2 regions of the Clostridium subterminale genome follow, and region 2 is predicted to be linked to the other one. Evidence: predicted binding sites of a transcription regulator. Region 2 holds the regulator's gene; the other holds the start of a gene.
The links. The regulator HrcA, encoded in region 2, represses chaperone genes, less so after heat shock. The targets are predictions, from matches to a motif close to TGTTAGCACTCNNNNNNNNNGAGTGCTAACA.

Region 1 (3,438 bases), on a different contig from region 2:
TTAAAAGATTTTAATGACATATGGCTAAGTTACTTTGATCTAAAAAGAGACTATTCAGCTATAAAAGAGGAGTTTGAAAAGGATGAACTTTTAAAAAAAGCAGTAGAATTTGGTGTAGGAATAAGAATATTACAGCAAGACCCCTTTGAAATCCTAATATCTTTTATTATATCTGCAAATAATAGAATTCCTATGATTAAAAGAGCTATAGAGAATATAAGTAGAACATATGGCAAATCTATAGAATATAAGGGAAATACATATTATGCTTTTCCAACTTTAAAGGAATTTAGTATAGCAACAGTGGAAGATATAGAAGCTTTAAGTGTTGGATTTAGAGCTAAGTATATATTTAAGGCACTAGAAGATTTGAGTAGTGGCACCTATGACTTAAATGAAATAAAGCTAAGCGATGATGATGGATGCCATGAAGGCCTTAAAAACTTTAATGGAGTAGGTCCTAAGGTAGCAGATTGCATAATGCTATTTTCTATGGGGAAATATTCAGCATTCCCAGTGGATGTGTGGGTAAAAAGAGCAATGCAATTCTTTTATGTGGCACCAGATGTATCGTTACCTAAGATAAGACAGTTTGCAAGAGAAAAGTTTGGTAGCTTATCTGGATTTGCACAGCAATATTTATTTTACTATGCAAGAGAAAATAATATAAAGATAGACTAATATTTATATATGAAGATTTAAAAGATATATAAACTTATTCATGAAAAATATATTAAGGCATCTTCAAAAAATAAATAAGTCAGAATGCTCGTTTATCTGATGACTACCAGCTCTAATACTCCCATCTTCTTCAAAGTGGGAGTAAAGAGCTGCTACGTCCCTGGATAACGATTTCTAAGCTTCGAAGAAACTAAGAAATCTGTTAATTTTGTGTTATACTGCGTCAACAGAACCCTTAGATAGTGCTACTATCTGCGGAACCTGTTTCCTTGTCTAACTCAAAATATACTTACCATTTTTGACTTGTTATTTATTTTCAGATGCCTGAAAACAGCTTATAAACTAAGGGTATACAAGGTGGGAAAGGAATGGAGAATAAAAATAAGATAAAAAAGTATGTAATAAATGGATTAATATGGACTATAGTTGTAGTAGTATTAATAATAGCATATTGGGAATTTTCTAAGAAATTCACTGTTTTTAGAGATCCGGAAGAATTAAAAAAATTAATACTATCCTTTGGAAGTTATAGTATAATTGCATTTGTAGTACTCCAAATGATACAAGTAATAATATTCTTTATACCAGGAGAAGTTGTTCAAGTAGCAGGTGGATACATATTTGGACCAGTAGTAGGTGGAATTGCCTCTGCTGTAGGAATAATTCTTGGAAGTGTAGTTGCATATTTTATAGCTAAATTATGCGGAAAAAGATATATAAATAAACTTATTGAAAAAAATAATTTAACTAAGATGAAGAGGATATTAGATGCTGGAAGTAATAATATAGTTATCTTTGTAATATACTTTATACCTGGAATACCTAAAGATATACTAGTTTATGTAGCTGGTATATCAAATGTAACCTTAAGTGACTTCATATTATATTCTTCTGCAGGTAGATTACCATGGATTATCACATCTGCCATGTTCGGTCACGGTATACATAGTGGAGATTATGTATCTATGATAATTATAGGTATAATATCAGGAGTCTTATTTTTAGTAGGAATATTAAGAGGACATAAGATTATAGACTTTTTTCATAGAGCTTTAAAGCATAAAGGCAAAAATAAGAGAAAATAAGAGAAAATATTACCATGAGTGAGATATTTTCAAATATTTGCTTATTTTACGAGGTTCTATTAGAATTAAAGATTTGCTTATAAAATAATAATTATATATTATTATATTGTAGTTAGCACTCAATGATTGTGAGTGCTAATAAGTAGTGATAAATAAAAAAATTATATAAATAATAAACAATAGGAGGGTTTTTTATGAATATCAGACCATTAGGCGACAGAGTTGTAATCAAGAGATTAGAATCTGAGGAAATAACTAAAGGGGGAATAGTTCTAGCAGGTACTGCAAAAGAAAAACCACAAGAGGCAGAAGTCGTTGCAGTAGGGCCAGGAACTTACTCTCATGGAAGAGAAATTAAGATGGAAGTCAAAGTAGGAGATAAAATATTATTCTCTAAATTTGCAGGCACAGAAGTTAAATTCGAAGGACAAGAATATATAATATTAAAACAAGAAGATATATTAGCAATCTTAGAATAAGTCATCTTAAAAAAATAAATAAGTCAGAATGCTCGTTTATTTTGTGTTATACTGCGTCAACAGAACCCTTAGATAGTGCTACTATCTGTGGAACCTGTCTCCTTGTCTAACTCAAAATATACTTCCCATCTTTGATTTGTTATTTATTTTCAGATGCCTAAGTAATATATCTTATAAGTTTAAAGAAAACAATTTAAATGTTAAGCTGGAAAATTCACATATAATAGGAGGTAAATGAATATGGCTAAAAGTATTTTATTCGGAGAAGAATCAAGAAGAGCTATGCAAAGAGGTGTAGATGTACTTGCAGATACAGTTAAGGTAACTTTAGGACCAAAAGGAAGAAATGTTATATTAGATAAAAAATTTGGTTCACCACTTATAACAAATGATGGTGTTACAATAGCTAGAGAAATAGAACTTGAAGATGCATATGAAAATATGGGTGCACAACTTGTAAAAGAAGTTGCAAACAAAACAAATGATGTAGCTGGAGACGGAACTACAACTGCTACAGTACTTGCTCAAGCTATCATAAGAGAAGGACTTAAGAACGTAACAGCTGGTTCAAATCCAATGTTATTAAGAAATGGTATAAGAATGGCTGTAGATACAGCAGTTGAAGAAATAAAGAAATACTCTAGACAAGTAGATGGAAAAGAAGACATAGCAAGAGTTGCAGCAATATCAGCAGCAGACGAAGAAGTTGGAGCTCTAATAGCTACAGCGATGGATAAAGTAGGTAACGAAGGTGTTATCGCTGTAGAAGAGTCTAAAACAATGGGAACAGAACTTGATGTTGTTGAAGGTATGCAATTTGATAGAGGATATTTAAGTGCATATATGGTAACTGACACAGATAAGATGGAAGCTGTACTTGATAATCCATACATTTTAATAACTGATAAGAAAATATCTAATATCCAAGAATTACTTCCAATTCTTGAGCAAATAGTACAACAAGGTAAAAAACTTTTAATAATCGCTGAAGATGTTGAAGGTGAAGCAATAGCTACTTTAGTAGTTAATAAATTAAGAGGAACATTTACATGTGTTGCTGTTAAAGCTCCTGGCTTTGGAGATAGAAGAAAAGAAATGCTTGAAGATATAGCTATATTAACAGGAGGTACAGTAATTTCAGAAGAATTAGGATACGACATTAAAGATGCAACTATCGATATGTTAGGAAAAGC
Region 2 (3,438 bases):
ATCCTAAAACCTTTAATGAGGAGCAATTAAAAACTTTTAAAGCTATGGGGGTAAATAGAATTTCTATGGGACTTCAAGCTGTGCAACAGTGTCACCTTACATCACTAGGAAGAATCCATTCCCTTGAGGATTTTAAACATAGTTATGAAATGTTAAGAAATTTTGGTTTTAATAATATAAATGTAGATTTAATGTTTGGACTTCCAAATCAAAGTATAGATCAGTGGAAGGAAACGTTAAGTAAGGTGGTGGAGTTAAAGCCAGAGCATATATCTTGTTATAGTTTAATTATAGAAGAAGGAACTAAGTTTTCTAATCTTTATGAAAAGGATAAATTAATTTTACCTAGTGAAGATGTGGAGAGAGATATGTATGCTGAAGCTATTAACTTTTTAGAGGTACAAGGATATCATCAATATGAGATTTCAAATTTTGCAAAGGAGGGATTAGAGTGTAAGCACAATAAAATATATTGGAATTTAGAAAGTTATATTGGTTGTGGTTCATCTTCTCATTCCTATGTCAATGGTGTTAGGTATAGAAATGAAGAAAAAATAGAAACCTATATTATGTCTATGGAAAATAAAAAGTCTGCAGTGGTGGAGAGTAATGCAAATTCCTTAAAGGATGATATAGAAGAGTTTATGTTCCTAGGATTAAGAAAAATAGAAGGCATTAGCATAGAAGAATTTAATAGAAGGTTTAATATCTCCGTTTTCGAAAAATACAAAGAAGTTATAGATAAGCATGTAAAGTTAAATTTATTAATTTTAAAAGGAGATAGACTATTTCTTACTAAAAGGGGGATAGAGCTCAGCAATCAAGTAATGGTGGATTTTATCCTATGACTACCACCTTCTAACACTCCCATCTTCTTAAAAGTGGGAGTGAAGAGCTGTTACGTGCCTGGATAACTATTTCCCATAAAGGACAACGACTTCTAAGTATCAAAAATACTCATACTGAGAACCCTGTTAATTTTGTAAATAATTTATGAATCATATTGACATTAAATTTTATAAATGATATATATTAAATATAGTCATTAGCACTCGTAAGTAGTGAGTGCTAACAAAGAGGTGATAAGATGGATATGGATGAAAGAAAGATTAAAATCTTACAGGCTATAATAAATGATTATATAACTTACGGAGAACCTGTAGGTTCAAGAACCATATCTAAAAAATACGATTTAGGAATAAGTTCGGCGACTATTAGAAACGAAATGGCTGATCTTGAAGAAATGGGATTTTTAGAACAACTACATTCATCCTCTGGAAGACGACCTTCTGATAAGGGTTATAGACTTTATGTAGATAGACTTATGACCCCTAGCAGACTTACAGAAGAAGAGCATGAAACTATAAGACATGACCTGATAAAGGACACATCTATTAGTGAAATAGATAGTATTATTAAGGGTGCTATAGACGTACTTTCTAATATTACTAGACTAACTTCTGTAGTGAAAGTTGCTCCTGTTAAAAAGTCTAGTATTAAGTATATAAAGTTATTAGCTATAGAAAACAACATAATTTTATCTACCATAATAACAGACAATGGCAATATAAAAAATAATACTATTAGAGTAACAAATCCAGTAGATGATAATAAGCTAATAAAAGTCAATAATGCTCTTAATAGACTACTTGTAGGAATTAGCATAGAACAAATAACTTTAGATTTCCTTGTTAATTTAAAAAATGAATTAGTTGGTTACGAAGAGATATTTGATAGTATAATTCCTGTACTTCATGAAACACTAGTGTTGGGAGATTCTGGTGAAATTTATACTAAGGGTGCTACAAATATATTTAACTATCCTGAATATAATAATATCGATAAAGCAAAGGCGTTTTTAGGATTAGTAAATAATGAAGAAAACCTAAATGAAATTCTTAGCAAAGGAAATAAAGATTCTTTATTTATTAGTATAGGAGAAGAAAACTTTGTAGAGTGTGCTAAGGAGTGCAGTATAATCACTGCTAGCTATACTTGTAATGGCCGTATCATGGGTACTATAGGAGTTATAGGACCTACAAGAATCCATTATGATAGAGTTATAGCTGTTCTTGATACTGTGGTTAATGAGATAAACGACAAGATTTCTAGCATATATGATCCAGATTAACTATGGGTTTATATATATTCAAAATTCAAAGTAAATGAGATAAGCATTTAGATTGGAGGAAAGAGCATTGCAAAATAATATGGAAGAAAACCAAGAGCTAGATAAAAAAGATATGGAAGATAATGCGGATGAAGTTTTAGAAAATGACCCTTCTGAAAAAATTCAAAATGAAGAGGAAAGCACTTCCGGTGAAGAAACCTCAGAGGTTAAAGAGGAAGATGAGAAGGAAGATGAAATGAAAAAATTCAGAAATCGCAAAGAAGAAATTAAAGAGCTAAAAGAAGAAAATGATTCTTTGAAAGATAAATTATTAAGAACTGTCGCTGAATATGATAACTTTAGAAAAAGAACTTCTAAGGAAAAGGAAAATATATATACAGAGGCCTGTGCTGATGTATTAAAGGAAATACTACCGGTGTTAGACAATTTAGAAAGAGCTGTTGCAGTAGATGGTAGTGCAGAAGATCTTAAAAAAGGTATTGAATTAACTATAAATCAGTTTACAGCTTCCTTTGAAAAGCTAGGAGTTGAAGAAATCTCATCTGATGGAGAATTTGACCCTAACTTCCACAATGCAGTAATGCATGTAGAAGATGAAAACTTAGAAAAAAATCAAGTAGCTGAAGTATTCCTAAAGGGATATAAAAAAGGAGATAAAGTATTAAGACATAGTATGGTTAAAGTAGCAAATTAATCTATGCTTTAGAAAAGTTGCAATCATTAATTAAAAATAAATGTATATAGTAAATTAGAACAAATTAAATGTATTAATTTATAGGAGGAAATTACAATGGCAAAAATAATAGGAATTGATTTAGGAACAACAAACTCTTGTGTATCAGTTATGGAAGGTGGAGATCCAGTTATAATACCAAATTCAGAAGGTGCTAGAACTACTCCATCAGTAGTATCTTTCTTACAAGATGGTGAAAGACTTGTTGGTCAAGTAGCAAAAAGACAATCAATAACAAACCCAGATAAAACTATAATCTCAATTAAAAGAGAAATGGGAACAAATCATAAAGTAAATATAGATGGAAAAGAATATACTCCACAAGAAATATCAGCAATGGTACTTCAAAAATTAAAAGCTGATGCTGAAGCTTACTTAGGAGAAACAGTTACAGAAGCTGTTATCACAGTTCCAGCATACTTCAATGATAGCCAAAGACAAGCAACTAAAGATGCAGGAAGAATTGCAGGTCTTGATGTTAAGAGAATTATAAACGAGCCAACAGCTGCATCTCTTGCTTATGGTCTTGACAAAATGGATACAAACCAAAAAATATTTGTATATGACCTTGGTG

Region 1: the regulator HrcA is predicted to act here: its motif matches at 1,877-1,907, upstream of groES (co-chaperone GroES).

What each region holds. Positions count from the first base shown of each region.
Region 1 is NZ_BAAACI010000007.1:560,963-564,400, reverse strand. Features, by position in the region: gene ABDZ93_RS16190 (DNA-3-methyladenine glycosylase family protein) at 1-681, shown strand, start outside; gene ABDZ93_RS16185 (TVP38/TMEM64 family protein) at 1,050-1,766, shown strand; gene groES (co-chaperone GroES) at 1,961-2,245, shown strand; gene groL (chaperonin GroEL) at 2,486-3,438, shown strand, end outside.
Region 2 is NZ_BAAACI010000001.1:803,033-806,470, reverse strand. Features, by position in the region: gene hemW (radical SAM family heme chaperone HemW) at 1-848, shown strand, start outside; gene hrcA (heat-inducible transcriptional repressor HrcA) at 1,094-2,131, shown strand; gene grpE (nucleotide exchange factor GrpE) at 2,199-2,825, shown strand; gene dnaK (molecular chaperone DnaK) at 2,922-3,438, shown strand, end outside.